Regions from separate parts of the Pseudomonas sp. MHK4 genome, predicted to be linked through region 2. Evidence: predicted binding sites of a transcription regulator. Region 2 holds the regulator's gene; each other region holds the start of a gene.
The links. The regulator FliA, encoded in region 2, starts transcription of late flagellar genes. The targets are predictions, from matches to a motif close to CTAAAGTTTNNNNNNNNNNNGCCGNTAA.

Region 1 (9,868 bases), on a different contig from region 2:
CAAGGAGCTCTACGCGACTGCCTTCGAAGTGGACACCAAGTGGATCGTTGACGCGGCCAGCCGTCGTCAGAAGTGGATCGACCAGGCTCAGTCGCTGAACCTGTACATCGCCGGTGCATCGGGCAAGAAGCTGGACGTGACCTACCGCATGGCCTGGTACCGTGGTCTGAAAACCACCTACTACCTCCGTGCCCTGGCCGCGACCAGCACCGAGAAGTCGACCATCAACACCGGCAAGCTGAACGCTGTTTCCAGCGGCGGCAACCACGGTGACGACTCGGTCCTGGCAGCGCCTGCCGGCCCTGCTCCAGTGCCGAAGGCTTGCGCCATCGACGAGCCGGATTGCGAAGCTTGCCAATAAGCTGAGCCGGTAACACCAAACCCCCGACAGGCCCCTGGCTTGTCGGGGGTTTTCTTTTGCCTGTATGTAGGAGCGAGCTTGCTCGCGATGGTCGTTAACGATAACGAACTCATCTTGAATACACGCGTCGCTCTCAAGACCATCGCGAGCAAGCTCGCTCCTACAGGAAGTTTTGGCTGGTCACAAAAAAGCCCCTCTTGCGAGGGGCTCCTTGTGTAGCGCTTTCAGTCAACCCGCATCAGGCCATCTGAATGATGGTCTGCATGATGGTGCTCTGGGTAGAGATGGTCTTGGCGTTCGCCTGGTAGTTGCTCTGCGCCTTGATCAGATCGACCAGTTCATTGGTCACGTTGACGTTGGACTCTTCCAGGGAGTTGGAGCGGATCGAACCCAGCGAGCCAGTTTCCGGCGAGTCGTAACCCGGGATGCCTGAGGCGTAGGTTTCTTTCCAGCTGGTACCGCCGACTGGCTGAAGACCTTGTTCGTTGGTGAAGCTGGCCAACGCCAGCTGGCCGATCGGCTTGGTCTGGTAGTTGCTGAAGTTGGCCAGCAGCACACCGCTGCCGTCGATGGTCAGGTTGGTGATCTGACCCGTGGCGTAACCGTTCTGAACGGGAATGGAGCGTGCGGTGTCGGCGTTGAACTGGGTCGTGTTACCCATGGCAATCGTCAGACCGTCCGGATTGGCGGCTGCACCATTGGCCGTCCAGACACCATCCTTGACTGTACCCGGGGTCCAGTTGGCGACTTTCAACTCATTACTGATAACCGGAGCAGGCGCTGGTACGGTCGGTGGCACTGTGGGTGGAACCGGTGTGCTGACCGACACCAACTTGCCCGATGTGTCGAAGGTCATGGTCGAAGCGACTGGCGGCGTCGCAGCGTCCGTCGGGTCGCTGCCGTCCGGATTGCGATCATCGATCAGGGTGTAGGTATCCCAGGTGTTCGTCCCGGTCTTGACCATGTATTGATCCATGGTGTGCTGGTTGCCCTGGGTATCGAAAACCGGAGTGCTGAACTTCTTGGTGTAAGTTTCCACCTTGCTCGGGTCGAACTTGTTGAGCGCCACTGTCTGATCGATCACCGCAGCCGTAGAGTTCAGGTTGATCGTCGACGATACGGTGGTGGTGGATTTCGGCGCCAGGTTGGACGTGTCGATGCGCAGGTCGGTCAGCACGCCATTGACTATCTTGCCATTGGCATCCACGCCGTAGCCTTGCAGCCGCGAGGTACCGTCGCTGTTGGTAACAAAGCCTTCCTTGTCGACCTTGAACGTACCGGCACGGGTGTAGGACAGCGAGCCGCTGTTGTTCAATACGAAGAAGCCCGAGCCATTGATGCCCATGTCCAGCACATTACCGGTGGCGCTGATATCGCCCTGGGTAAATTGTTGGGAAACGTTAGCCAGGCGTACGCCGCTACCTACGACTTTGCTGCCCGTACCCAGCTTGGATGCCGAGTACACATCTTCGAATTCTGCGCGGGACGATTTGAAGCCGGTGGTCGCAACGTTGGCGATGTTGTTACCGGTGACGTCCAGTTGCTTGTTGGCGGCATAGAGACCGCTAAGGCCGATATTGAAAGACATGATCCACTCCTTTGTGCCGCGTTAGCCGGCTCTATATACCAATGGTTTGCACTTTGGACAGGGCGACACTGCCGAGCCCGGCCAGGTTGAGCATCAATTCACCGCCGGTCTGGCTGATGGTCACGCTGTTGACCGTTGCCGGCAGGTTGGTGACCAGTGCCACGCCCTTGTCATCGATGGTGGTGTTCGCCGCAAAGGTATAGGCACCTGATTCGACGACATTGCCGGCATCGTCCTTGCCATCCCAGGTGAAGCTACTGGTACCCGCTTGCTGGTCGTCCAGCTTGATGGTGCGGACAGTCTTGCCATCCTTGTCGGTGATTTTCACTGCCACTTCACCCACTGACTGCGGTATCACAACCGAACCGGTCATGCCCTTCGTGGTGTCGACCACGGATTTGTCACCCGGCGCGATGACTGAACGCCCGACCAAAGCCGAAGCCTGCAACGCCTGGGACGAGTTGTAGTTGCCGGCGATACCAGACACGGTATCGTTGAGCGTGGTGATGCCTTCCAGGCTGCTGAACTGCGCCAGCTGAGCCACGAACTCACTGTTGCCCTGGGGCTCCAGCGGGTTCTGGTTTTTCAGTTGGGTCACCAGCAGTTGCAGGAACGCATCCTTGCCCAGGGCCTTTTTACCGGTGGCACTACCCGTCGCCGCTGCCAGGCTATCGGCATTGGTAGTGGTAGTGGTCTTGATCGAAGAGTTGGCCAGGATGTCGTTGAGGCTCAAACCACTGGTGGTATCGGTAACACTCATCTGAGTCGCCCCTTATCACTGACCGAGGGTCAGGACCTTCTGCATCATGGTCTTGGCGGTGTTCATCATTTCGGCGTTGGTCTGGAACGAACGGCTCGCGGAAATCATGTCAGCCATTTCTTCCACCACGTTGACGTTCGGGTAATAGACATAGCCCTTGGCATCCGCGGCCGGATGGTTCGGCTCGTAGCGTGCCTCGAGGTTGCTTTGGTCTTCGACCACGCCCAATACCTGAACGCCTTGACCGGCCGCGTCCTGATTCTGGAACAGAGAATCGCTGCCCCCGCCCTGGCCGCCCTGGAACATGGTGGCGAACACCGGGTGACGCGCACGGTAGGTCTGGTCGATGCTCGAGGAGACTGTCTCGGCGTTGGCGATATTCGAGGCCACGGTGTTCAAGCGCGTGGTCTGGGCACTCATGCCGCTACCGGCAATGTTGAAAACACTGGATAGAGACATGAATTACTCTCCGCGCAGGGCTGACACCAGCCCTTTGAATTTGCTATTGAGCAGGGTGAAACTGGCCTGGAAGTTGACCGAGTTTTCCGCGTAGTTCGACTGTTCCAGCTGGGCGTCCACGGTGTTCTGGTCGATCGACGGCTGCATCGGCGTGCGGTACATCAGCGACTCGTCGCCATTGCCCAGGCCCTGGGCTTCGATATGACGGCTGTTGGTCATGTTCAAGGCGAAGGTGCCGTTTTTAGCCTTGTCGTTCTGCGCCTCGAGCACTTTCGAGAACTCCAGGTCCCGCGCCTTGTAGTTCGGGGTGTCGGCGTTGGCAATGTTGTTGGCCAGGACTTCGGCACGCTGGGCGCGCAAGCCCAGAGCCTTTTCGTGAATACCGAGCGCTTTATCGAAGCTGATGCTCATGTCGGGAAACCTTTGGGTGACCTGATTTTTCGTAGGATGGACATAGCAAGCGTCATGCCAATTCAGAAAACCCCGTAAACCGGGGCTTTGCGGGCACCGCCCCCTGCGGCTACGACAGAAAAGCGGCAACCGGTTTCCGCTGGATGCCGCTTTTCTGCCGCTTGCCGTTCCCTATAGGAATGCAAAAGCGGCAGACATAAAAAAACGGGAGCCCCTGAGGACTCCCGTTTTGATGACACCGACAAGTCATTTCGCCTGGTAAATAATCCCCGGGCTGCACTGCACCATTTGGTAATGATCCGGCAATCCGTTCAACGCTTCGGAAGCACCGAGGAACAGATAACCGCCCGGCTTCAACGTGCTGTGAATGCGCAACAGGATGTCCTTCTTCACTTCGGCGGAGAAGTAGATCAAAACGTTGCGACAGAACACGATGTCGAACTTGCCAAGGCTGGCGTAGCTGTCCAGCAGGTTGAACGAGCGAAACTCGACCCGGCTCTTGATCGGCGCCTTGATGGCCCAGCGTCCCGGCCCCTTGGGGTCGAAGTAACGCTGCAGCCGCTCGGGAGACAGACCGCGACCGATGGCCAGGCTGTCGTACTCGCCCGTCTTGCAGTTGTTCAGCATGGTGCCCGACAGGTCAGTGGCCACAATCTGCACGCCCATTCTCAATTGGCCTGGATTGAACCGCTCGAACTCATCGATGGACATCGACAGCGAATACGGTTCCTGACCCGACGAGCAGGCCGCCGACCAGATCCGCAGGCGCTGGCCGGGACTGGCCTTGATCGCTTCGGGAAGCACCTTGTTCTTCAACACTTCAAACGGATAGGTATCACGAAACCACAGGGTTTCGTTGGTCGTCATCGCGTCCACGACCATCTCGCGCAACCCGCTGCGCGGCTGGGTCTGAATGCGCTGGACCAGCTCACCCAGGGACTTTATGCCTTGCTGCTCCATCAGTTTGTTGAGACGGCTGGAGACCAGATACTGCTTGTTTTCACCGAGCAAAATGCCACAGGCTTTTTCCAGGAACACCCGGAACTGTTCGAAATCCAAATTACCCGTAGACAATGCTGCCGCCTCTAAAATCGTGTTGACTGCCGGGGGCCGAACGCCCCTAGCTGATATCTGCTGCTTTGATCCGGTCGACTACCCGGGATGCCAGGTCATCAGGGCGGAATTTTGCCAGGAAGTCATCGGCACCGACCTTCCTGACCATCGCCTGATTGAATACACCCGACAACGAAGTATGCAGGATGATATGAAGCTTTTGCATGCGCGGGTCGTTGCGGATCTCGGCCGTGAGGGTGTACCCGTCCATTTCCGGCATCTCGATGTCGGAAATCATCATCAGGAACTCCTCCTCCGGCCTCTTGCCCTCGTCGACCAGTTTGCGCAGGTAATCCAGCGCTTGCCGACCGTCGTTCAACGCCACCACTTCAACACCGACCGTCTGCAGGCAACGGGTGACCTGCTTGCGCGCCACCGACGAGTCATCGACCGTCAGCACGCGCAAGGAAAGCGCCTTGTGCTGGGTCTCGACATCCACCACCCCGGCGGAAATCGCTTCCGGGGTCGGCGCCACTTCCGCCAGCACCTTCTCGACGTCAATGATTTCGACCAACTGGTTGTCGACCCGAGTCACCGCCGTCAGGTAGTGATCACGCCCCGTGCCCTTGGGTGGCGGATGAATTTCCTCCCAGTTCATGTTGACGATGCGCTCCACCGAGCGCACCAGGAATCCCTGGGTCTTGGTGTTGTACTCCGTGATGATCACGAAGGGGTTGTTCTTGTCCTTCAAGCCACCGGAACCGGTCGCCATCGCCAGATCAAGGATCGGAATGGTCGCCCCCCGAATATTAGCCACGCCACACACGACAGGACTGGACTTGGGCATCAACGTCAGCTTGGGGCATTGCAGCACCTCCCGCACCTTGAACACATTGATCCCATACAGCTGCTGGCCGTCGAGACGGAACAACAGCAACTCAAGGCGATTTTGCCCCACCAGTTGCGTGCGCTGGTTTACCGAATCCATTACACCAGCCATGCCTGACTCCTACGCCAACGCTAAGTGTTGTTGCGACGCGCCTTCATCACTAAACGGCACGGCGCTTGCTTTTTATCTGTCATGAACACAGAACCGACATTTTTCCGCCGCCTGCCCCCCCCCTGCCGCCAATGGCTCGGGGTGTTGGCCGCTGTTTGCCTGTTCAACGCTGGCAGCCCTGCCCTTGCTGACGCGGTTACCTTGCCTGACATGCTTATCGGCGTCACCCAGGGCTTTCTTGAATTCACCGTAGAGGACTATCTGGCGACCAGTCAAACCCAGGGGCGCTATGAAATCCAGGTGAACCCGCTAGATCCGCGCCTGCGCATGCCAATGTGCGACAAGGAATTGACAGCCACACTGGAAAGTCCGGCCAAGCCTTTGGGCCGGGTAACGGTCAAGGTTCGCTGTGAAGGAACATCCCCCTGGACCGTCTTCGTGCCCGCTCAAGTACGCCTGTTTCGCGAGGTCGTCACCACCACCAGGCCCCTGCGTCGCGCCGGCATTGTCGAGCCGCAGGACGTCATGCTGCGTGAACGCGATATCAGCCTGCTCAACCAGGGATACTTGACCGACGTAGACCAGGCCATCGGGCAACGACTTACCCGACCAATGGTCAATGATCAGGTTATCAGCCTGGTGCACATCGAACAGGCGGAAGTCATACGCAAGGGCGACCAGGTGGTGATTACCGCACGCAGTGGCACGCTCAGCGTGCGAATGCCCGGCGAGGCATTGGCCAGTGGCGGCCTCAGCGAACAGATTCGAGTCAAGAACCTCAATTCCAAACGGGTCATCAAGGCGCAGGTCATCGCGCCGGGCCAGGTGGAAGTGTCGATGTAGGACTTAACGGGGGTGAAGAAGTGGCGCCGACCTCGACGGTTCCCTAAACTGTGTGCCAGGCACGGCAAGCGCTGGCGCGCGCAAGCTCATTTTGATTAATGAGCCTAAAGTTTTTCAGGGAATGGCCGAAAACATGGCAAGCGTCCAAATTCCCAGAGGTTTTTTACCATGGTCATTGATTTCAGCCGACTGAACAGCTCCTCGTCACTCACGGGCAGCACACGTACCAGCGCCCCCAAGGAAACTGCCGAAACCGGCAAGCCTGCCGAGCCCAACATTCCGGCCGAACAGGCAAGCACCGTCAAAAGCGGGGAATCGGTACATCTGAGCAATGAGGCGCAACAGTTGCAGAAGATCACCGATACGCTGCGCGATCAGCCTGTCGTCGACAAATCCCGCGTGGCCGAGCTGAAAGCAGCCATCGCCGATGGCAGCTATAAAGTCGACAGCAACCGTGTCGCCAGCAAACTGCTCAACTTCGAAGCCCAGCGCTAGGCCCCGGCCCGCGCCAGGCTTTTGGACGCTTAAACCCCAAGGCCAGCCATGCACGACACTCATTTACTGCAACTGATCACCGACGACTTTGCTCCAGCGCAACGCTTGCTGGAGATACTGCGCACCGAATCCCTCGCCTTGCATGGCCGCGACATGCAGTTGCTGGAAGAGATTCTGGCGCAGAAGCAGGCAATGGTCATCGAACTCGAACAGCATGGCCGCAAACGCAGTGAGATTCTCGTCAGCCTCAACCTGCCAGCCAACCGCAGCGGTCTGGAGCAACTGGCCAGCCAATCGAGCGTTGGCGAAGCGCTGCTGGCGCAAAGTGATGTACTGACCGACCTTCTGGCTCAATGCCACGCCGCTAACGCCAGCAATGGACAGTCGATCCTGGCACAGCAGGCCGCCACGGCCACCCAGCTGAGAATCCTCAACGGCGGTGAACAACCCGCGCTCTATGACGCCAGCGGATCATTCTCCAGGCTTGTTAAACCACGTCCGCTCAGTCAGGCTTGAGCCTGTCGATAAACACGCTCTATCAAGACGCGAAACATGCTGGCAATATGCCACTCGCCGTAGTCAAAAATTGTCTGGAGATTGATTAACCGTGTCCAATGCCTTAACCGCGGAAGATGCGCCGCAGCCACCCAAGGTGCTCAGCACACCCCTGGAAATCTCCGGCAATTTGCGCCAGCTGCTAGACAGTCATGACCCGCTGATCATCACGTTCCACGAGCGCAGCCAGCGCTTCCAGAGTTATCTGGTGGACCTTGACCGTGAACGCAACATGATCGCCCTGGACGAAATGATTCCCCGCGATGGCGAGCGTTTCCTGCTGGCCGGCGAACCTTTCAAGGTCGAAGGTTTTCATGAAGGCGTGCGCATCGCGTGGGAAAGCAATGGCCTTCTGACCATCGACGAATCCAACGGTAGCCGTTGCTACCGTGGCACCCTGCCCGATGAAGTCGTCTACCACCAGCGCCGCAATGCATTCCGTGCTGCCTTGAAACTGGCCCAACTGGTCAACGTCAATCTGGACGGTGAAAAGCTCAAGGCATCGATCAGTGGCAAGCTGCTGGACATTTCCGCCACGGGCTGCAAGTTGCGCTTCGAAGGCGACATCACTGGCAGCCTGCAACTGGGCCAGGTCTACGACCGTTTCAGCGCCGACCTGCCCTTCGGCAAAATGACGGCACCGGTTGAACTGCGCTACCTGCACTTTGAAGAAAAGATCTCCACCACCTTCGCCGGCGTTCGCTTCCACAACATGAGCGGGCTGGTGCAGCGTCAGGTCGAGCGGTTCGTCTACCAACTGCAACGCGAAGCGCGGCGTTTCGACAAAGACGACTTCTGAGTCAACCTCTCCAGCAAAAACGGGCAGACCCTTGTGGTGACTGCCCGTTTTTTTACCTGAATGTCATGGCCTGGCTTCGGTAAAACTCTGCTCCCTGCCCGAATCCGGTTCTTGCGGCGGCTGATCGGTTTCCGGTTCCGGTTCCGGACTTGGCTCCGGGGAAACCGGATTTTGCATCTGGTCCTGCACCACTTGCTCATCCACCCGCGGATCGAGGGCCGCCACCAGTGGCGAACTCGACATACTGTCCGGCATGGCGACGTGATGCAGCGGCGCGTCGTCCACCTGGTGCAGGTTGGTCACCGCTTTCGGACGAATTCGCCACACCAGCACCAACGCAAAGAAACTGAAGAACGCGTAGAGCATCTGGCTGCCGAACAACTTCATCAGCACACCCGCCACCAACGGCCCGATGCTGGCGCCAACGCCGTAGGTCACCAGCAACATCGCCGTCAGCGATACCCGTCGATCGCCCTCGACATGGTCATTGGAGAAGGCCACTGCCAACGGGTACAGACAGAACTGGACCAACGAACAAAGGAACCCGGCGACGAATAGGACCTCCAGCGGCACCTGCTGCATGATCGCCAACGGCAAGGCGGCCAATGCCAGGCTGAACGCAAAACACCGAATCAACAGCGCCCGGTCATATCGATCGGACAACCATCCCAAAGGCCACTGCACCAGCAACCCGGCAAAAATGCAGCTACCCATGAACAGGCCGACCTGCTCCGTGGACAACCCTTGCTGAGAGGCGTACAGCGGCGCCAGACCGTAGAAGGAGCCAACAATCAGCCCTGCCCCCAACACGGTACTCAATGACTGCGGTACGCGCTTGATAAAGAAGCGCGGCTCCATCGGCGCCGGATGCAGGGGTGCCGGGTGGATCCGTCGGGTCAGGGCTACCGGCACCAGGCAAAGGGTGAAACACAGGGCCACCAGCATCAGCAGTTCCAAGCCCAGGCCCGGGTGCATGACCAGGATCAACTGACCCAGCACCAGCCCCAGGTAGGAGGCGATCATGTAGCCGCTGAACACCAGCCCGCGCTGCTTGGCTTCGGCCTGCTCGTTCAGCCAGCTCTCGATGACCATGTACTGGCACATCATGCCAAGACCGACGATCACCCGCAGGAACAACCAGGCAGGCAACCAGTTCACCAGGCCATGGCCCAGTACCGCCGCACCGACGATCCCGGCACAGGCCGAGTAGGCTCGTATATGCCCGACCCGGGCAATCAATCGATGGCCGATCTTTCCGCCCAGCACCAGGCCGAAATAGTTGGCGGCCATCAACGCACCGACCCACAGGCTGTCGACATGATCGGCCGCCAGGCGCAATGCCAGGTAAGTACTCAACAGGCCTGAGCCGATCAACATCATCAGCGAAGCGAAGTAAAGCGCTCGAAAGGACTTCCAGATTTGGCGCAACGAGCGGCTCCTTGCAGTGAGTGACGGGCTATTCAAACGATAGCCCGGTGTCGATATTTCGTCAGGCCTGGGCGGCGAGGACGCGCCGCTCCCAGGGAGTGATTTCGTCAAAGAAA
Region 2 (9,868 bases):
GTCACCGGTAATGGTGGCGCCCGACATGCCCGGGGTTCCCTGGAGCATTTTGCCCAATGGCTTGATGACCACTTCTTCCTGGCCCACCAGCTGGTCGACGACAAAGCCGATTCGCTGGGTGCCCACCGAAAGGATCACCACATGGCCTTCGCGCTGCTCTTCGTGAGCGGCGGAGCTGACCAGCCAGCGCTTGAGGTAGAACAACGGCAGCGCCTTGTCCCGCACGATCACCACTTCCTGGCCGTCCACCACGTTGGTGCGCGACAGGTCGAGGTGGAAGATCTCGTTGACGTTCACCAGTGGGAAGGCGAACGCCTGGTTGCCGAGCATGACCATCAGGGTCGGCATGATCGCCAGGGTCAGCGGCACCTTGATGACGATCTTCGAGCCCTGGCCCTTGGCCGAGTAGATGTTGATCGAGCCGTTGAGCTGGGAGATCTTGGTTTTCACCACGTCCATGCCCACGCCACGACCCGACACGTCGGAGATCTCGGTCTTGGTCGAGAAGCCCGGGGCGAAGATCAGGTTGTAGCACTCGGTATCGCTCAGGCGATCGGCCGCGTCCTTGTCCATCACGCCGCGTTTTACCGCGATGGCCCGCAGGACGTTCGGGTCCATGCCCTTGCCGTCGTCGGAGATCGACAACAGGATGTGATCGCCCTCTTGCTCGGCCGCCAGGATCACCTTGCCGCCACGGGCCTTGCCCGAGGCTTCGCGTTCTTCCGGCGATTCGATGCCGTGGTCGACCGCGTTGCGCACCAGGTGGACCAGCGGGTCGGCCAGGGCTTCGACCAGGTTCTTGTCGAGGTCGGTGTCTTCGCCGACCAGCTCCAGGTTGATCTCTTTCTTGAGCTGGCGCGCCAGGTCGCGAACCAGGCGCGGGAAGCGCCCGAAGACTTTCTTGATCGGTTGCATCCGGGTCTTCATGACCGCGGTCTGCAGGTCGGCCGTGACCACGTCGAGGTTCGAAACGGCCTTGGACATGGCTTCGTCGGCGCTGTTGGCACCCAGGCGGACCAGGCGGTTACGCACCAGCACCAACTCGCCGACCATGTTCATGATCTCGTCGAGCCGCGCGGTATCGACCCGCACGGTGGTCTCGGCTTCGCTGGCGGTTTTTTCCGCGGGCGGCGCGGCCGGGGCACGGGCCGCAGCCGGTACAGCGGCGGCAACGGGTGCCGGCGCTGCGGCTTTCGGTTCGGGCGCCTTGGCCACAGGCTTGGGTGCGACGACCTTGGCAGCCGGCACCGGCACCGAGGCGCTAGCGCCGCTCGCCGCTGTCGCGGTGCCCACTTCGCTGAACTTGCCTTTGCCGTGCAATTCGTCGAGCAGGGCTTCGAACTCATGATCGCTGATCAGATCACTGCCGGCCGCTGCTGCAGTGGGCGCTGCCGGTACAGGCACCGATGCGATGGCCGACTCCAGCGCCTCGACCGCAAAGTTGCCCTTGCCGTGCAGTTGATCGAGCAGCGCTTCAAATTCTTCGTCGGTGATGTCCGAGCTATCGCCGGCGGCTTTCGGCTCTGGCGGCGCGACGGGCGCCGGGGCCACTGCATTGACGGCGAATTTGCCCTTGCCGTGCAGTTGATCGAGCAATGACTCGAACTCGGCGTCGGTGATTTCGTCGCTGGCAGGCACTTCGCTGGCAGGTGCTGGAGCAACGGCTGGCGCCTCGGCCTGGGCCTTGACGGCGTTCAGCGAGTCCAGCAATTGCTCGAATTCGTTATCGGTAATATCGCCTGAATCGGCTTCAACCACTGGTGCTTCGGCCACTGCAGCAACCGGTACGACAGGCGCCTCGTCGGCCGATTGCGGCTCGGCCAGACGCGCCAGTGCCGCCAGCAACTCAGGAGTTGCCCCCGTGACCGGGCTGCGCTCGCGTACTTCGCCGAACATGCCGTTCACCGCGTCCAGCGCTTCGAGGACCACATCCATCAATTCCGAGTCAACGCGACGTTCGCCCTTGCGCAGGATGTCGAACACGTTCTCGGCGATGTGGCAGCACTCCACCAGCTCGTTGAGCTGGAGGAAGCCGGCGCCCCCTTTTACAGTGTGAAAACCGCGAAAAATTGCATTGAGCAAGTCCGCGTCATCCGGACGGCTTTCCAGCTCGACCAGTTGCTCGGACAGTTGCTCCAGAATTTCGCCGGCCTCAACCAGGAAATCCTGAAGGATCTCTTCATCGGCGCCGAAGCTCATTAAGGGGGTGCTCCTAAAGGTCTAAAAACCCGAAAACCTAGAATCCAAGGCTCGATAGCAAATCGTCCACATCGTCCTGACCGGACATAACGTCTTCTCTTTTATCGGCATGAATCTGCGGACCTTCACCCTTCGAGAGATGTTTTTGTGGATCTTTTTCTGCAAGCATCGCTGCACGGTCATGTTCGATGCCCGCAAAGCGATCCACCTGGCTGGCCATCAGCACGAGCTTGAGCAGGTTGCTTTCCACTTCGGTGACCAATTGAGTCACGCGCTTGATCACCTGGCCCGTGAGGTCCTGGTAATCCTGGGCGAGCAGGATGTCGTTGAGGTTGCTCGACACGGCGCGGTTGTCCGTGCTGCTGCGCGCCAGGAAGCCGTCGACGCGCCGGGCCAGTTCTCGAAACTCCTCAGCCCCGACTTCGCGCCGCATGAACCGTCCCCAGTCGGTGCTCAAGCCCTGGGCTTCGTCAGCCAGGCTGTTGACCAGCGGCGTGGCGTTTTCCACCAGGTCCATGGTGCGGTTGGCGGCGGCTTCGGTCAGCTTGACCACATACCCCAGGCGCTCGGTGGCGTCGGTGATCTGTGACACTTCCTCGGCTTGCGGCATGTGCGGGTCAATCTGGAAATTGACGATCGCGCTATGCAACTCGCGGGTGAGCTTGCCCACTTCCTGATACAGGCCACGGTCACGGGTCTGGTTGAGCTCATGGATCAATTGCACAGCATCGCCGAACCTGCCCTTTTCAAGGCTCGCGACCAATTCGACGGCGTGTTTTTTCAGGGTCGATTCAAAATCGCCCTGGGATGATTCGTTATGCCCCATAGCTCCCCCGTGGCGCAGTTCAACCGATGCGTTCGAAAATCTTCTCGATTTTTTCTTTCAACGCCTGGGCCGTGAAGGGTTTGACCACATAGCCGTTTACGCCGGCCTGGGCTGCTTCGATGATCTGCTCGCGCTTGGCTTCGGCAGTCACCATCAGCACTGGCAGGTGCTTGAGCCTTTCATCGGCGCGCACGTGGCGCAGCAGATCGATACCGGTCATGCCAGGCATGTTCCAGTCCGTCACCAGAAAGTCGATGCTCCCGCTGTTGAGTACCGGAATGGCGCTAGTGCCATCGTCGGCCTCGACCGTGTTGGTGAACCCAAGGTCACGCAACAGGTTTTTTATGATCCGCCGCATCGTTGAGAAGTCATCAACGATGAGGATTTTCATGTTCTTGTCCAATTCGACCTCCAAGCAGACTAAAACGCGCCCAGCACCTGGACGCGCCATTTCGATCAATCTGGCGAAACACTCGATGACTGTCTGGAGTACAACGGATCGAGACCGGCGCGGTTCATCACCCCACCAGCCGCGTCGCAGTGCCCCCACACTGCCTTCAGCGCGCTCGCCACTCTCCCAGACGCCCCCGCAAACGGGCCGCGCACTGGCTGTGTAACTGGCTGACCCGGGATTCGCTGACCCCCAGGACCTCGCCGATTTCCTTGAGATTCAACTCTTCGTCGTAGTAGAGCGCCAACACCAATCGCTCACGCTCCGGCAAATTGGCGATCGCATCCGCCAGTGCCGCCTGGAAGCGTTCATCTTCCAGATCACGAGACGGTTCCATATGCGCACTCGCGCCGTCCTCGTGCAGCCCTTCGTGTTCGCCGTCCTGCAACAGGTCGTCGAAACTGAACAGGCGACTGCCCAACGTGTCGTTCAAAATCCCGTAATAATCGTCAAGACTCAATTGGAGTTCGGCCGCAACTTCGTGATCTTTAGCGTCACGGCCGGTTTTCGCTTCAATCGAGCGAATGGCGTCGCTGACCATCCGCGTATTGCGGTGGACCGAACGAGGCGCCCAATCCCCCTTGCGCACCTCATCGAGCATGGCCCCGCGGATGCGGATGCCGGCGTAGGTCTCGAAACTCGCGCCTTTGCTGGCGTCGTATTTGGTAGAGACTTCCAACAGGCCGATCATCCCGGCCTGGATCAGGTCTTCGACCTGGACACTGGCCGGCAGACGCGCCAGCAAGTGATAGGCAATGCGTTTAACCAGCGGCGCGTAACGCTCGATCAGCTCGTACTGCGCATCACGCGCCGATGCCTTGTAGAGGTTGTAACCGCTTGCGGTCATAGCACCGGTCCTGCCGTTTGTTGCACGAGGCGCTCGACGAAAAACTCCAGGTGCCCGCGCGGGTTGGCGGGCAGCGGCCAGGTGTCGACCTTCTGCGCGATCGCCTTGAATGCCAGCGAGCACTTGGAGCGCGGGAAGGCCTCGTAGACGGCGCGCTGCTTCTGCACGGCCTTGCGCACGCTTTCGTCGTAAGGCACGGCGCCGACGTATTGCAGGGCGACGTCGAGGAATCGGTCCGTGACCTTGGTCAACTTGGCGAACAGGTTGCGCCCTTCCTGCGGGCTCTGCGCCATGTTCGCCAGCACGCGGAAACGGTTCATGCCGTAATCGCGGTTGAGCAACTTGATCAACGCATAGGCGTCAGTGATCGAGGTCGGCTCGTCGCAGACCACCAGCAACACTTCCTGGGCCGCGCGCACAAAACTGACGACCGACTCACCAATGCCCGCAGCGGTGTCGATCACCAGCACGTCGAGATTGTCGCCGATGTCACTGAAGGCCTGGATCAGGCCGGCGTGCTGGGCCGGGCTCAAATGAACCATGCTCTGGGTGCCGGACGCGGCCGGAACGATGCGGATGCCGCCGGGACCCTGCAGCAGCACATCGCGCAGCTCACAGCGGCCTTCGATCACGTCGGCCAGGGTACGTTTGGGTGTCAGCCCCAACAGAACGTCGACATTCGCCAGGCCCAGGTCCGCGTCCAGCAGCATGACGCGCCGGCCAAGCTCGGCCAAAGCCAGGGACAAGTTCACTGACACGTTAGTTTTGCCGACGCCACCTTTGCCGCCGGTCACCGCGATCACCTGTACAGGATGCATGCTGCCCATGTTATTTCTTTACCTTGTTCTGCATAGACGGGGCCACATAACTGGCTGCGCGTTCACAACCGGAACAATGCATGGCAGGCCATCGATGTAGGTACAAAAACTATTCATTTTTACCTCAGCCAACCTGCTTGGTCGGGCTGTGATAGATATCAGCGAACATGTCAGCCATGGCCTCTTCGCTGGGTTCTTCCTGCATTTGCACGCTGACGGCCCGACTGACCAATTGATGACGGCGCGGCAGATGCAAATCATCTGGAATCCGCGGACCGTCGGTCAGGTAGGCCACCGGCAATTCATGGCTGATGGCCAGACTCAACACTTCGCCCAGGCTTGCCGTTTCATCCAGTTTAGTCAGGATGCAGCCAGCAAGCCCACAACGCTTGTAACTGTGATAAGCGGCGGTTAGAACCTGTTTCTGGCTGGTGGTTGCCAGGACCAGGTAATTCTTTGACTTGATGCCGCGACTGGCCAGGCTTTCGAGCTGCATGCGCAGGGCCGGGTCGCTGGCTTGCAGGCCGGCGGTATCGATCAGCACCACGCGTTTGCGCAGCAAAGGGTCCAGCGCCTGGACCAGCGACTGGCCCGGATCGACGTGGGTCACCGACACGTTGAGGATCCGCCCGAGGGTCTTGAGCTGCTCCTGGGCACCGATGCGGAAGCTGTCCATGCTCACCAGGGCGATGTTCTGCGCGCCGTACTTGAGCACGTAGCGGGCCGCCAGCTTGGCCAGGGTGGTGGTCTTGCCCATGCCGGCCGGGCCGACCATGGCAATCACGCCGCCCTCTTCCAGCGGTTCCATTTCCGGGGTGGCGATCATCCGCGCCAGGTGCGCCAGCAACATGCGCCAGGCCTGACGGGGTTCTTCAATTTCACTGACCAGCGCCAGCAGGTCTCGCGACAACGGGCCGGACAGGCCGATGCGCTGCAGGCGACGCCACAGGTTCGCCTGGGCCGGACGGCTGCCTTGCAGCTGGTTCCAGGCGAGGGATCCAAGTTGCACTTCCATGAGTTCGCGCAGGCTGTTGAGTTCCGAACGCATCGAGTCGAAAGCCCGCATATCGATACCGGCCGCCGGCGCAGGTGCAGGGGCAGGTCGCGGTGGCTCGACCAGGGTCGGTTCGATCAGCGGTTCGGCAGCCGTCAGCGGCAAGCCGGCAAACAACTGGCGATTGGTGCCCTTGTCACTGTCGCCCTCGCCTCGCAGGCTCAGTTCGGCCTGAGCGGTAACGATCCGCGATTGGGTCTTGCGCAGCTCGTCCTCGAGTTCCATGTTCGGCACACGCGGGGCCAGCGCCGACAGCTTGTAATCCAGGGCAGCCGTCAGCTCGACACCGCCGGCGATGCGGCGGTTGCCAATGATGGCGGCGTCGGCGCCCAGCTCATCACGAACCAGCTTCATGGCCTGACGCATATCGGCGGCGAAAAAACGCTTAACTTGCATGAACCACTACCTCAGCCGTTGGGCCCTACTGTCGCAACGATGGTCACTTGCTTGTTGTCAGGAATTTCCTGATACGCCAACACATGCAAACCCGGGACTGCGAGCCGGCCAAATCGCGAGAGCATCGCGCGAACCGGACCGGCCACCAGCAGAATCACCGGCTGACCTTGCATCTCCTGCCGCTGCGCCGCATCGATCAACGAGCGTTGCAGCTTCTCAGCCATGCTTGGCTCCAGCAGGACGCCCTCTTCCGAGCCTTGCCCTGCCTTCTGCAGACTATTGAGCAATATTTGTTCCAACCTTGGCTCCAGCGTGATCACTGGCAGCTCGGAGTCAGTGCCTACAATGCTTTGCACGATTGCGCGGGATACGCCAACCCGCACCGCAGCCACCAGCGCGGCGGTATCTTGACTCTTGTTGGCATTGTTCGCGATGGCTTCGGCAATGCTGCGAATGTCGCGTACCGGCACCTGCTCGGCCAACAGCGCTTGCAGGACCTTGAGCAATTGCGACAGCGACAACACGCCCGGCACCAGCTCTTCGGCCAGTTTCGGCGAGTTTTTCGCCAGCAATTGCATGAGTTGCTGGACTTCTTCGTGGCCGATCAGCTCGCTGGAGTGCTTGTACAGGATCTGGTTCAAGTGGGTGGCCACGACGGTACTGGCATCGACCACGGTGTAGCCAAGCGATTGCGCCTGGGCGCGCTGGCTGATTTCGATCCACACCGCCTCCAGGCCGAAAGCCGGATCTTTGGCGGTAATGCCATTGAGCGTGCCGTAGACCTGCCCCGGGTTGATCGCCAGCTCGCGATCCGGGTAAATCTCCGCCTCGGCCAGGATCACCCCCATCAGGGTCAGGCGATAGGCGCTCGGTGCCAGGTCGAGGTTGTCGCGGATGTGCACCGTGGGCATGAGGAAACCCAGGTCCTGGGACAGCTTCTTGCGCACGCCCTTGATTCGCGCCAGCAACTGACCACCCTGGTTGCGGTCCACCAGGGGAATCAGGCGATAGCCCACTTCCAGGCCGATCATGTCGATCGGCGTCACGTCATCCCAGCCCAGCTCCTTGGTTTCCTGGGCGCGGGCCGGCGATGGCAGCAGCTCCTGCTGACGCTTGACCTCTTGCAGCGCCTGCACCTTGGCGGTGTTCTGTTTTTTCCAGAACAGGTACGCGCCACCCGCGGCCAGGGCCGCCATGGACAGGAAGGAGAAGTGCGGCATGCCCGGCACCAGCCCCATCACCGCCATCAACCCCGCCGACACCGCCAACGCCTTGGGCGATGCGAACATCTGCCGGTTGATCTGCTTGCCCATGTCTTCGGAGCCCGAAGCACGGGTCACCATGATCGCCGCCGCTGTGGATAACAACAGTGATGGCAATTGCGCCACCAAACCGTCACCGATGGTCAGCAGTGCATACACCTTGCCGGCATCGGCGAAGGACATGTTGTGCTGGAAGATACCGACCGCCATGCCGCCGATCAGGTTGATGAACAGAATCAGCAGGCCGGCGATGGCGTCACCGCGCACGAACTTGCTGGCACCGTCCATGGAGCCGTAGAACTCGGCCTCCTGGGCCACTTCCGAACGCCGCGCCTTGGCCTGGTTCTGGTCGATCAGGCCGGCGTTGAGGTCGGCGTCGATCGCCATCTGCTTGCCGGGCATCGCATCGAGGGTAAAACGCGCGCTCACCTCGGAAATCCGCCCGGCACCCTTGGTCACCACGACGAAGTTGATGATCATCAGGATCGCGAACACCACGATACCGACCACGTAGTTACCGCCGATCACCACCTCGCCGAAGGCCTGGATCACCTTGCCCGCAGCAGCATGGCCGTCCTGGCCGTGAAGCATCACCACCCGGGTAGAGGCCACGTTCAACGCCAGGCGCAACAAGGTCGCCACCAGCAAAATGGTCGGGAACACCGCAAAATCCAGCGGCCGCAGGGCGTAGACGCACACCAGCAGCACGACGATCGACAGGGCAATGTTGAAGGTGAAAAACACGTCGAGCAGGAACGGCGGCATCGGCAACATCATCATCGCCAACATGACCAGCAGCAACAGCGGCACGCCCAGATTGCCTCGACTGAGGTCTGCCATGTTCGTGCGGGCACTGTTGATTAACTGAGAGCGATCCACCGGTATTCCCCGTTCCTTTGAAGCAAAACTTTTGACGCCAGAAGCGGGCGCGGGGTGGGTACTGCAAGAAGCTTTCCAACTTTTGTGCAGGGTTGGAATAGAGGGGTTACCCGGAGTTTCGCGCTGTTTCGACTGACGCCTTCGCGGGCAAGCCCGCGCCCACAGGGTTTTGTGTGTTGGCTGAAATGTGGGTATCAGGAATCGCGGCGCAGGTCCGGCGGAATTGGCAAGTCATCCTTGAGCGGATCCGGGCGCTTGCCCTTGCCGGCGCGGTACTGGCGAATCTGGTAGACGTAGGCCAGTACCTGGGCGACGGCGAGGTAGAGGCCGCCAGGGATTTCCTGCTCAAGCTCGGTTGAGTAGTAGATCGACCGCGCCAGCGCCGGTGATTCCAGCAGCAGGATCTCGTTGGCTGCCGCGATTTCACGGATTTTCAGGGCCAGGAAGTCGCTGCCCTTGGCGATCAGCATCGGCGCGCCGCTCTTGTCCGGGTCGTACTTGAGGGCCACGGCGTAGTGGGTCGGGTTGGTGATGACCACATCGGCGTCAGGCACCGCCGCCATCATCCGGCGCTGGGACATTTCGCGTTGCAGCTGGCGGATCCGCTGCTTGACCTCCGGTCGTCCTTCCTGGTCCTTGTGCTCGTCGCGGATTTCCTGCTTGGTCATCTTGAGCTTCTTGATGCTTTCCCAGATCTGGATCGGCACGTCGACGGCGGCGATGATGATCAGCCCGCAGGCCATCCACAGGGTGCTCCAGCCGACCACTTGCAGGCTGTGGGTGATGGCCCGATCCAGGGGTTCGTGGGCGATGCGCAGCAGGTCGTCGATGTCCGCCGACAACACCGCCAGGGCCACGAACAGGACGATGAAGAACTTGGCCAGGGCCTTGAGCAGTTCGGTCAGGGCCTTGGCCGAGAACATGCGTTTGAGACCCGCACCGGGGTTCATGCGGCTGAACTTGGGCGCCATGGTGCCGGCGGAAAACAGCCAGCCGCCGAGGGAAATCGGGCCGATCAGCGCTGCCAGCAGCAGGGTGATCATCACGGGCTGAATCGCCAGCAGGGCGATCTGCCCCGAGTGCAGCAGGTAGGTGCCCATTGCGCGCTGATCCAGCACCACCTCGCGGGACAGGGA
Region 3 (9,868 bases), on a different contig from region 2:
GGTCCATTCGAAATTGACCGCACCAGGGATGTGCCCGACCTTGGCTGCCAGGACTTTTTCACCGGAGTACTCCAGCGGCCCGCGTGCATCCCAGATCGCCAGGTCGGCAGCGCCGAGACGGCTTTGCAGGTACTCGCGGGTAGCAGTGGGTTCGTCGTGCAAGGTCAACGCAACCGGGCCACCAGCGGCCGACGGGATCTGGATCGACATGGGCATGCCCTCTGCCAGCCAGGCCGTCAGCCCGCCGTCGAGATAGTGGTATTGGCTGTGGCCAATCACATCCAGCAGCCAGATAAAGCGCCCGGCCCAACCGCCGCCTTCGTCGTCATAGACCACATAGACGGCATCGGGGTTGTGCCCCAGCTCACCGAACAATGCTTCGAGGGCCGCTTGCGGCGGCATCAGCCCTGGCGCGGGCGCCTGGCCGAGTTGTGTGCGTTTCGGATCGACGAACCGCGCACCGGGAATATGCCCTTCGGTGTAGCGGGCGTGGCTGGTCAGGTCCACCAGGATCAGTTGGCAGGCTTCGAGGCGAGGGAGCAAGTCGCTCGGCTCGATCACCAGCGGCAAGCCAGAGAAGTCAGACATGTGAGGTCTCCAGGGCACAAAAGGGAGGATTGTAGCGCAGCCTTATTGGCCGCGCTGACTAAAGCTGTGCAGTGCTTTTTCGATGCATTGCGCGGTTTTGCCGAAGGCTTGCACGGTGATGTCCGAGAACGGCCCGCCACCCTGGTCCGCCACGACGATCATGATCACCCGCCCATTGTTGAGCAGCGAACGCAGCAACAGGTGTTCGCCGCTGAACTGGCTACGCAGATTGTTGGGCAGCAAGGCGGAAAATTGCGCGTTGTTGAGCGGTGTCAGGCGTACCTGGGCCTGTTGCGAGAGCAGGCGTTGCAATACCGGGCTTTGACTGACGACAAAATTCAGCCCGGCCACTTCGTCAGGCAGGCCGGCCGTCTGGTGTACCCGCAGATTGGCGTGGGTGCGGTCGGCCATCAGGATCATCACCCGACGCATGCCACAGGCCACCAGTGCGTCGCGGGCAGAGGTGGTCAGGTGGAAGGCGTTGGTAAAGCGACTTGGCTCGTGCAACAGCTCGGCACATTGTTTTCGCCACTTCGCCAGGTCCTCGGCGGTGGGGGCCGGGGCTGGCTGCAAACCGGCATGCACAGGATTCGTGCCCCACGGCCAGATCAATGAAACAGCGGGATGCCAGAGATCGGGCATGGCGTGATAACGCGCGCTGTTGGCGGCTTGCTGGTGCAATTGCTGTTGCACCTCGTCCATCGGTATTTGCAGGTAAAGGCTGGTCAAGTACTGCCAGCGCTCACTGTGCGGACTGTCCCAGGCCTGCTGCGCAGAGAGGGCCAGGCCGTTGGCCAATAGCACCGTGTTGGCCGGTTGATTGAGCCAGCGGCGCAGGGTCGGGTCGTCATCCAGGCGGTTCTGCTGGCGTAGCGGATGTTCGCTGTCGCGGGCAATGCGCAGGACTTTTACCAGTTCCCGTTGTTCGGTGAGCAGCAGTCGATACCCCTGTTGCACCCAGATCGGCAGGTGCCAGAGGTCCACCAGGGCCTGGCCGATTTCAAGCAGGCGTGCGCCAAACAGTTGCTGTTCGACGGTGCGCGCCGATTCGCCTTTATGAATGACCCGCAGCTCCCAGGCTTCGAGCAGGTGCGGATGCGTCAGGGCCAGCGGCCACAGCGGTGACAGGAACAGCAGGCTGCCCCAGTGGATGTCCTGCCACAGGCGCGCCAGGCGGCTGGCAAAAAAACCGTTGGCCTGTTGGCTGGCGTGTTGGCTGATCATCTGCAACTGGCGCAGGGCTTTCGGAATCTCGGCCTGGGGCATGGCGGGCAGTCGCGCGAGCAGCTCCTCGGTACGCTTCAAGCCGAGGCGGTTGATGGCGACCTCAAGGTTTTCCGCAGGCTCGCTCATGCCGCCATGGTTGTACCGGTTGGCCTCGCGAATCACGCTCAAGGCCAAGGCCGGACTGCCCTGCATCAAGTCGGCGATATTGCGCAGCGAGCTGCGACTGTCGCGCAGGGCTCGGCACACGCGGTCATGACTGGCCTGCGGAACCGGCAGGCGCACGCCGTCGAGAAGCTTGACCCAGCCTTCGAGCGTGTCCGGTGTTGGCGTCGGGGAGTTCGTTTGTCTAGCCATGTCTGGAGGCGATCATCGTCAACAATACCTGGGCCCGGAGGGGGTCAAATTGGCTTTTCGCCTGAACTGGCTATAGTCTGGCGCAGTTTTGCCGATAAGTAGAAGAAGAGATTTTTTAACTTCCGAATATGACCTTGAACCCGACTCAGTAAGTGCTCTCCTACCTATGGCTAAAATTATCGGCATCATCGTCGTATTCGCGAGCGTGCTCGGCGGATACGTGCTCTCCCATGGCAAGATTGCCGCCCTGATCCAGCCTTTCGAGGTCATGATCATCGGTGGTGCGGCCCTCGGCGCATTCCTGCAGGCCAACCCCGGTTACATGACCAGGCACGTGCTCAAGAAATCCCTGAGCATGTTCGGTACGCGTTTCAGCCATGCCTTCTATCTTGAGGTGCTGGGCCTGATCTACGAGATTCTCAACAAGAGCCGCCGCGAAGGCATGATGGCCATCGAAGCGGACATCGAAGACGCCGCGGCCAGCCCGATCTTCGCCAAATACCCGACTGTTCTCAAGGACGAGCGCATGACCGCGTTCATCTGTGACTACCTGCGCATCATGTCCTCCGGCAACATGGCGCCCCATGAACTGGAGGGCCTGTTCGACATGGAGCTCTACAGCCTCAAGGAAGACCTGGAGCACCCGTCCCACGCAGTGAACGGTATCGCCGACGCCATGCCCGGTTTCGGTATCGTCGCGGCGGTCCTGGGTATCGTGGTGACCATGGCTTCGCTGGGTGAGGGCGACCAGAAGTCCATCGGCCTGCACGTCGGTGCGGCACTGGTCGGTACTTTCTTCGGTATTCTCGCCGCCTACGGCTTCTTCGGCCCGCTGGCGCATTCCCTGGCCCACGATGCCAAGGAAGAACTGAACGTCTACGAAGCCATCAAGGCCTCACTGGTGGCTTCCGCTTCGGGCATGCCGCCATCGCTGGCCGTGGAGTTCGGGCGCAAGGTCCTGTACCCGGCGCACCGTCCGAGTTTCTCCGAGCTGGAACAAGCGGTTCGCGGTCGTTAAGTTATGGAAAATAACCAGCCGATAATCATCAAGCGCGTCAAGCGCATCGCCGGTGGGCATCACGGGGGCGCCTGGAAAATCGCCTTCGCCGACTTCGCCACGGCGATGATGGCGTTCTTCCTGGTGTTGTGGCTGCTATCCACGGCAACGCCGGAACAGAAAATCGCCATCGCCGGTTACTTCAAGGACCCGATCGGCTTTTCCGAAAGTGGCACGCCCTACGTCATCGATCTGGGTGGCACGCCGACCATGGCGCCGGATAACACCCTCAACCCCGAGATGAAGACCCAGCCGCAGCCGGACAAAGTGACGGTCGACGTCGATCAGGTCGAAGGCATGGCCGAGACGGTGGAAAAGGAGCGCCTGGAACTGCTGCTGCAAGAACTGCAGAACAAGGTCGAAGAGAACCCGCAACTGCAGAAGTTCAAGGACCAGATCCTGTTCGAGATTACCCCGGATGGTTTGCGTATCCAGATCGTGGATGCCGAGAACCGGCCGATGTTCGACTCAGGCTCGGCCCGCCTGAAACCGTATTTCGAAGACATCCTGCTGGCCATGGCCGACACCATCAAGGCGGTGCCGAACAAGATCAGCATCAGCGGCCACACCGATGCCAAGCCGTACAGCGGCAGCGGTGAATTCGGTAACTGGGAGCTTTCGGCCAACCGTGCCAACGCCGCGCGCCGTGCCCTGGTGGCGGGCAGCTACCCGGAGGCACAGGTGGCGCGTGTGGTCGGTTACGCCTCGTCGGCCCTGTTCGATCGCGAACATCCGTTCAACCCGGTGAACCGCCGTATCGACATTATCGTGCTGACCAAGAAGGCCCAGCGTGCCATTGAAGGTTCGCAAGGGGTGGAGCCGGCTCCCGATAGCTCACAGGAAACTCCGGAATCAACGCCGGCCACTCCAGCCGACCCGAACGCGTTGCCGGCAGACAAGGAGCCGTTGCCGGCTCACGAACTGCGCGAACGGCTGAACCTGTTCGATGACCCTGCGCCGAAGCCGGGAGAGCCCCCGAAGCCGTAACGCAAAAAAAAGCCGCGATCATCGCGGCTTTTTCATGTCTGCGGGAAGCGGCTCAGTAGCCGTTTTCCGGCAAGCTGGCGATGATCGAGCGGTAGCTGTTCATTCGTTGCTGCTGCACTCGGCCATCTTCCAGGGCCTTGAGCAGGGCGCAACCGGGTTCGCGGTCGTGCTTGCAGTCGCGGAAGCGGCAGGTACCGAGCAGGTCGCTGAACTCGATGAAGCCAGCCTCGACATCGGCACGGCTGACGTGACCCAGGCCGAATTCGCGGATACCCGGGGAGTCGATCAGCTCACCGCCACCGGGGAAGTGGAACAGGCGCGCAGTGGTCGTGGTGTGGGTGCCCTGGCCGGACAGCTCGGACAACGGGCCGACGCGTGTTTCCACCTCTGGCAGCAGGCTGTTGACCAGCGACGACTTGCCGACGCCGGACTGGCCGACGAACACGCTGATGCGCCCGTCCAACTGCTTCTGAAGCTGTTCCATGCCGTTGCCGTGGTGGGCCGACACTTCCAGCACCGGGTAACCCAGGGTGCGGTAGACCGCGAGCAATGCGTTCAACGCCGGGGCGTTGTGTTCGTCGATCAGGTCGAACTTGTTCAGCAACAGCAGCGGCTTGATGCCCGCGTGTTCGGCGGCGACGAGGTAGCGGTCGATCAGGTTGGCATGGGGCTCAGGCAGCGGCGCGAATACGATGACAATCATGTCGACGTTCGCCGCCACCGGTTTAAGCTGGCCACGGCTGTCCGGACGGCAGAGTTCGGTATTGCGCGGCAATTGCGCCACGATCACGCCGATACCCTGGTTGCCGGCACGCCAGACCACCTGGTCGCCGGTCACCAGTGCGGGCAGGTTCGCCCGCAGGTGGCAACGGAACACCTGGCCGGCCAGCTCGCCATCACGGGCTTCGACTTCGACCTGCACGCCGAAGTGGGCGATCACCAGGCCGTGCTGTTCCGGGCCCAGGTCGCCACCCTCAAGTGCCTCGACGGCCGAGGACTCGCGTTTGGCGGCGCGGGCAGCGCGTTCGCCCTGAATCTTTTCGATGCGCCAGTTTTGACGACGATTGAGTTGGCGTTTGGCCATGGGTGTTCCGTATCAAGAATGCAGCGATTAGGTAAAACGGCCGCGAGTTTAGCACGCCCGGCCACCGGCCTAGGCTAAACTGCGCAGCATTGCCTAGGAGCCGACACATGCAAAACCCGCAGAACCTGATCTGGATCGACCTGGAAATGACCGGTCTGAACCCGGATACCGATGTCATCATCGAAATGGCGACCATTGTCACCGATAGCGACCTGAACACACTGGCCGAAGGTCCGGTGATCGCCATTCACCACAGCGACGAAATCCTTGCCGGCATGGACGAGTGGAACACCCGTCAACACGGCGGTTCGGGTCTGACCCAGCGCGTGCGGGAGAGCCGTATCAGCATGGCCGAAGCCGAAGCCCAGACCATCGCCTTCCTGGAAAAGTGGGTGCCGAAGGGCAAATCGCCGATCTGCGGCAACAGCATCTGCCAGGATCGTCGCTTCCTTTATACCCACATGAAATCCCTGGAAAGCTATTTCCACTACCGCAACCTTGACGTTTCGACCCTCAAGGAACTGGCTGCGCGCTGGGCGCCGGACGTGCGTGACAGCTTCAAGAAGGGCAGCACTCATTTGGCGCTGGACGACATCCGCGAGTCGATCGCCGAGCTGCAGCACTATCGCCAGCATTTCATCAAGGCCTGATTGTGTAGCGTCTGTTATGGCCCTTTCGCTGGCAAGCCAGCTCCTACAGGTTTGCGCGGTTCTGTAGGAACTGGCTTGCCAGCGAAGGGGGCTTTGAAGACGCTATCGCCAGCGAGCCGGCCCCTACAGATAGCGGTGCCCTCTTTTGGTGCCTCGGCGAAGTGCGTAGACTGCGCGCCTTTTTGCAAGGATCGCCACCATGTTGCTGATGCTCTACCTGATCGCCATCACCGCCGAGGCCATGACCGGCGCCCTGTCTGCGGGGCGTCGCGGCATGGATTGGTTCGGCGTGGTGCTGATTGCATGTGTCACGGCGCTGGGCGGTGGTTCGGTGCGCGACGTGTTGCTCGGCCACTATCCACTGACCTGGGTGAAACACCCGGAATACCTGGTGCTGACCACCATCGCAGCAATGTTCACAGTATTCACCGCGCGCTGGATGCGTCATCTGCGTTCATTGTTTCTGGTGCTCGACGCCGTCGGCCTGGTGGCGTTCACGCTGATCGGCTGCATGACCGCCCTTGAAATGGGGCATGGCATGTTGGTCGCGTCGGTCAGTGGTGTGATCACTGGAGTATTCGGCGGCATCCTGCGGGATATCTTTTGCAATGACATTCCGCTGATCTTCCGGCGCGAGCTGTACGCCAGCGTCTCGTTCGCGGCGGCGTGGTGCTACATGCTTTGCCTATACCTGAACTTGCCGGGGGAACAGGCGATCTTGATCACCCTGTTCGGCGGTTTCCTGCTGCGCTTGCTGGCGATCCGCTTTCACTGGGAAATGCCCAAATTCGTCTACAACGACGAGGCCTGACGCTCGGCGTGCTGCTGCAACGCCCACTCGACATGCTCACGGACCAATTCGGACGGATACTCCCGTCGCGCCTTCAACGCTTCCAGCACCGGAATGGTCGAAGGCGCGTTGCCGAGGCCGACGGCCAGATTGCGCAGCCAGTTTTCGTACCCGGTCCGGCGCAGCGGCGAGCCTTCGGTGCTGCTTAAAAACTTGCCCTCGTCCCACATGAACAGCTCGGCCAGTTCGGCGTTGTCCAGGTTGTGCCGAGGCTTGAAGTCGCTTTCGCCGGACGGCCGGGCGAAGCGGTTCCACGGGCAGACGATCTGGCAGTCATCGCAACCGAACACCCGATTGCCGATCAGCGGCCGCAGTTCTTGCGGAATTGCACCTTTAAGTTCGATGGTCAGGTAGGAAATACAGCGCCGGGCGTCCAGCACATAGGGCCCGACGAAGGCATTGGTCGGACAGATATCGAGGCAGGCGCTGCAGCGGCCGCAGTGTTCGGTGGCATGGGGCGGGTCCACTGGCAGCGGCAAGTCGACGAACAGTTCGGCGAGGAAGAAATAGCTGCCGGCCTTACGATTCAGGACCAGGGTGTTTTTGCCGATCCAGCCCAGGCCCGCTTGCTCTGCGATGGCTTTTTCCAGCACCGGGGCACTGTCGACAAAGGCCCGGAAACCAAATGGGCCGATTTCTGCCTGAATCTTGTCCGCCAGTTGTTGCACACGTTTACGGATCAATTTGTGGTAATCGCGGCCCAAGGCATAACGCGAGACGTAGGCTTTTTCCGGCTGGGCGAGCAGTTGCGCCATTCTGGTATCGCCCGAAAGGTAATCCATGCGCAGCGACACCACGCGCAGAGTGCCCGGCACCAGTTCTTCGGGGTGCGAGCGTTTGCTGCCGTGGGCGCCCATGTATTCCATTTCGCCGTGGTAGCCGGCGGCGAGCCAGCGTTCCAGGTGCTGCTCATGCTCGGCCAGGTCCAGGCCGCTGATGCCGACTTGCTGAAAGCCCAGCTCGCGGCCCCAGTCCTTGATGGATTGGGCGAGAGCGGGCAAATCTGTAGTAATAGCGGGCATGAGGCGAGAGAAACCGGAGCTGAGGTGCGTATAATTCTGCCAGACATCGGAGCCCATAGACGCATGCCGCACGCTAAAGATGATTTACCCGACGCGCTGTACAGCGCCGCGCAGGTCCGAGGGCTCGATGCGAGCCTGATCGCGGCCGGCACCCCGGGCTTCGAACTGATGCAGCGCGCCGCACGGGCTACCTGGCGGGCACTGGTCCGGCAATGGCCGACGGCCAGTGAGCTGACGGTGGTCGTAGGTGGCGGCAATAACGCGGGCGACGGTTATTTGGTCGCCGTGCTGGCCAGGCGCGCCGGGTGGACGGTGCGGGTGTTGGCGGCGGACGATCCGCAGCAGCTGCGCGGTGATGCGGCTTCGGCCCATGCCGAAGCAGTGTCCGAAAACGTTGTGATCGAAGCGTGGAGCGCGCAATCGGACTTTCGTGGCATCGTGCTGGACGCCTTGCTCGGAACCGGCCTGAGCGGTGACGTGCGTGAACCGTATGCCAGTGTCATCGCTGCGATCAACGCCAGCGGCCTTTGCGTGGCGGCGGTGGACATCCCCTCGGGGCTTTGCGCCGATACCGGTCGCATCCTCGGTTGCGCGGTGCGCGCCGATCTGACGGTAAGCTTTATCGGGCTGAAACTGGGCCTGTTCACCGGTGACGCGGCGGATGTCGTGGGTGAGCTGGTTTTCAACGACCTGCACGCCGATCCGCAGCTGCTTGAGGGCGCGCCGACCACTGCTCGCCGACTCGCCGCTGGCAATCTGCCACTCCTGGTTCCTCGAGCCCCTGCTTCCCATAAAGGCCGATTCGGCCATGTCCTGTTGATCGGTGGTGATCGTGGCCTGGGCGGGGCGATCCTGTTGAGCGCGCAAAGTGCCCTGCGCAGCGGCGCGGGCATGGTGTCGGTGGCGACCCGTCCCGAGCATGTGCCCGCTGCGCTGGCGCGGATCCCCGAAGCGATGGTGTTGGGCGCCGCGTCGGCCAATCAGTTGATGGATTTGCTGCAAAAGGTGTCCGTGTTGGTGGTAGGTCCTGGGCTGGGTCAGGGCGCCTGGGGACGAAGCCTGTTGTCGGCCGCCGCCAACGCGCCATTGCCGCAAGTCTGGGACGCCGATGCGCTGAACCTGCTTGCGGAAGGCCGTGTGTGCTTGCCCAAGGGGAGTGTGATCACGCCGCACCCGGGGGAAGCCGCGCGGTTGCTGGGTCTGAGCACTGCCCAGGTTCAGGCGGATCGCCCGGCGGCGGTCCATGCGCTGAGTAGAAAATACACCGCTGTCGTCGTGCTCAAGGGCGCCGGTAGTCTGATCGCCTGTCCTGACGGGCGGCTTGCCCTGTGTCATCAGGGCCATCCGGCGATGGCCACGGCGGGGCTGGGCGATGTTCTGGCCGGTCTGGTCGGGGCATTGCTGGCGCAGGGCTTGGCGGCGTTCGACGCGGCTTGCCTGGCGGTCTGGCTTCACGCCAATGCCGGTGAGCACCAGGGTAAATTCGGCCGTGGGCTGGCGGCCAGTGATCTGATACCAGCCATTCGTCAGTTGTTGGAGGAGCAAGCACCGTGTCTGAAGTAACCCTGTACCTGGCCGACGAGCAGGCCATGAGCGACTTTGGCGCACGCATCGCCCGTATCACCGAGGGGCATGGCCTGATCTTCCTTGAAGGTAATCTCGGCATGGGCAAAACCACCTTGTCCCGGGGTATCATCCGCGCCTTGGGGCATGTCGGCGCGGTCAAGAGCCCGACCTTCACCCTGGTCGAGCCCTACGAGATCGGCGACATTCGCGCTTTCCATTTCGATCTGTATCGCCTGGTCGATCCGGAGGAGCTGGAGTATCTGGGCATCCGCGACTATTTCGAAGACGATGCCCTGTGCCTGATCGAGTGGCCTGATAAAGGTGCAGGCTTTTTGCCAAAGCCCGACCTGACCATTACCATTAGCCCGCAAGACAGCGGGCGTTCGCTGAAAATTTTATCCCAGGGCTCGCGTGGCGAGGCCTGGTGTGCCGCTTTGGCATTGGAATCCAAATAGATGATGGGGTTAGGTATGCGCTTTCGCG

Region 1: the regulator FliA is predicted to act here: its motif matches at 6,580-6,607, upstream of flgM (flagellar biosynthesis anti-sigma factor FlgM).
Region 3: the regulator FliA is predicted to act here: its motif matches at 2,240-2,267, upstream of motA (flagellar motor stator protein MotA).

The regions. Positions count from the first base shown of each region.
Region 1 covers NZ_BAAIAK010000005.1:4,030-13,897, reverse strand. Annotated here, with positions in the region: gene ACYP2Q_RS14335 (ribonucleoside-diphosphate reductase subunit alpha) at 1-361, shown strand, start outside; gene flgE (flagellar hook protein FlgE) at 600-1,949, opposite strand; gene flgD (flagellar hook assembly protein FlgD) at 1,981-2,709, opposite strand; gene flgC (flagellar basal body rod protein FlgC) at 2,725-3,168, opposite strand; gene flgB (flagellar basal body rod protein FlgB) at 3,172-3,579, opposite strand; gene cheR (protein-glutamate O-methyltransferase CheR) at 3,826-4,653, opposite strand; gene ACYP2Q_RS14305 (chemotaxis protein CheV) at 4,700-5,632, opposite strand; gene flgA (flagellar basal body P-ring formation chaperone FlgA) at 5,714-6,475, shown strand; gene flgM (flagellar biosynthesis anti-sigma factor FlgM) at 6,644-6,970, shown strand; gene ACYP2Q_RS14290 (flagella synthesis protein FlgN) at 7,019-7,486, shown strand; gene ACYP2Q_RS14285 (flagellar brake protein) at 7,578-8,324, shown strand; gene ACYP2Q_RS14280 (MFS transporter) at 8,388-9,752, opposite strand; gene ACYP2Q_RS14275 (glutamine synthetase family protein) at 9,814-9,868, opposite strand, start outside.
Region 2 covers NZ_BAAIAK010000002.1:70,065-79,932, reverse strand. Annotated here, with positions in the region: gene ACYP2Q_RS05265 (chemotaxis protein CheA) at 1-2,199, opposite strand, end outside; gene ACYP2Q_RS05260 (protein phosphatase CheZ) at 2,237-3,025, opposite strand; gene ACYP2Q_RS05255 (chemotaxis response regulator CheY) at 3,045-3,416, opposite strand; gene fliA (RNA polymerase sigma factor FliA) at 3,583-4,323, opposite strand; gene fleN (flagellar synthesis regulator FleN) at 4,320-5,150, opposite strand; gene flhF (flagellar biosynthesis protein FlhF) at 5,266-6,591, opposite strand; gene flhA (flagellar biosynthesis protein FlhA) at 6,603-8,732, opposite strand; gene flhB (flagellar biosynthesis protein FlhB) at 8,927-9,868, opposite strand, start outside.
Region 3 covers NZ_BAAIAK010000004.1:371,038-380,905, forward strand. Annotated here, with positions in the region: gene ACYP2Q_RS13570 (rhodanese-like domain-containing protein) at 1-588, opposite strand, end outside; gene ACYP2Q_RS13575 (HDOD domain-containing protein) at 631-2,169, opposite strand; gene motA (flagellar motor stator protein MotA) at 2,336-3,187, shown strand; gene motB (flagellar motor protein MotB) at 3,191-4,213, shown strand; gene rsgA (small ribosomal subunit biogenesis GTPase RsgA) at 4,266-5,297, opposite strand; gene orn (oligoribonuclease) at 5,405-5,947, shown strand; gene ACYP2Q_RS13600 (trimeric intracellular cation channel family protein) at 6,147-6,758, shown strand; gene queG (tRNA epoxyqueuosine(34) reductase QueG) at 6,740-7,819, opposite strand; gene ACYP2Q_RS13610 (NAD(P)H-hydrate dehydratase) at 7,883-9,382, shown strand; gene tsaE (tRNA (adenosine(37)-N6)-threonylcarbamoyltransferase complex ATPase subunit type 1 TsaE) at 9,370-9,840, shown strand; gene ACYP2Q_RS13620 (N-acetylmuramoyl-L-alanine amidase) at 9,841-9,868, shown strand, end outside.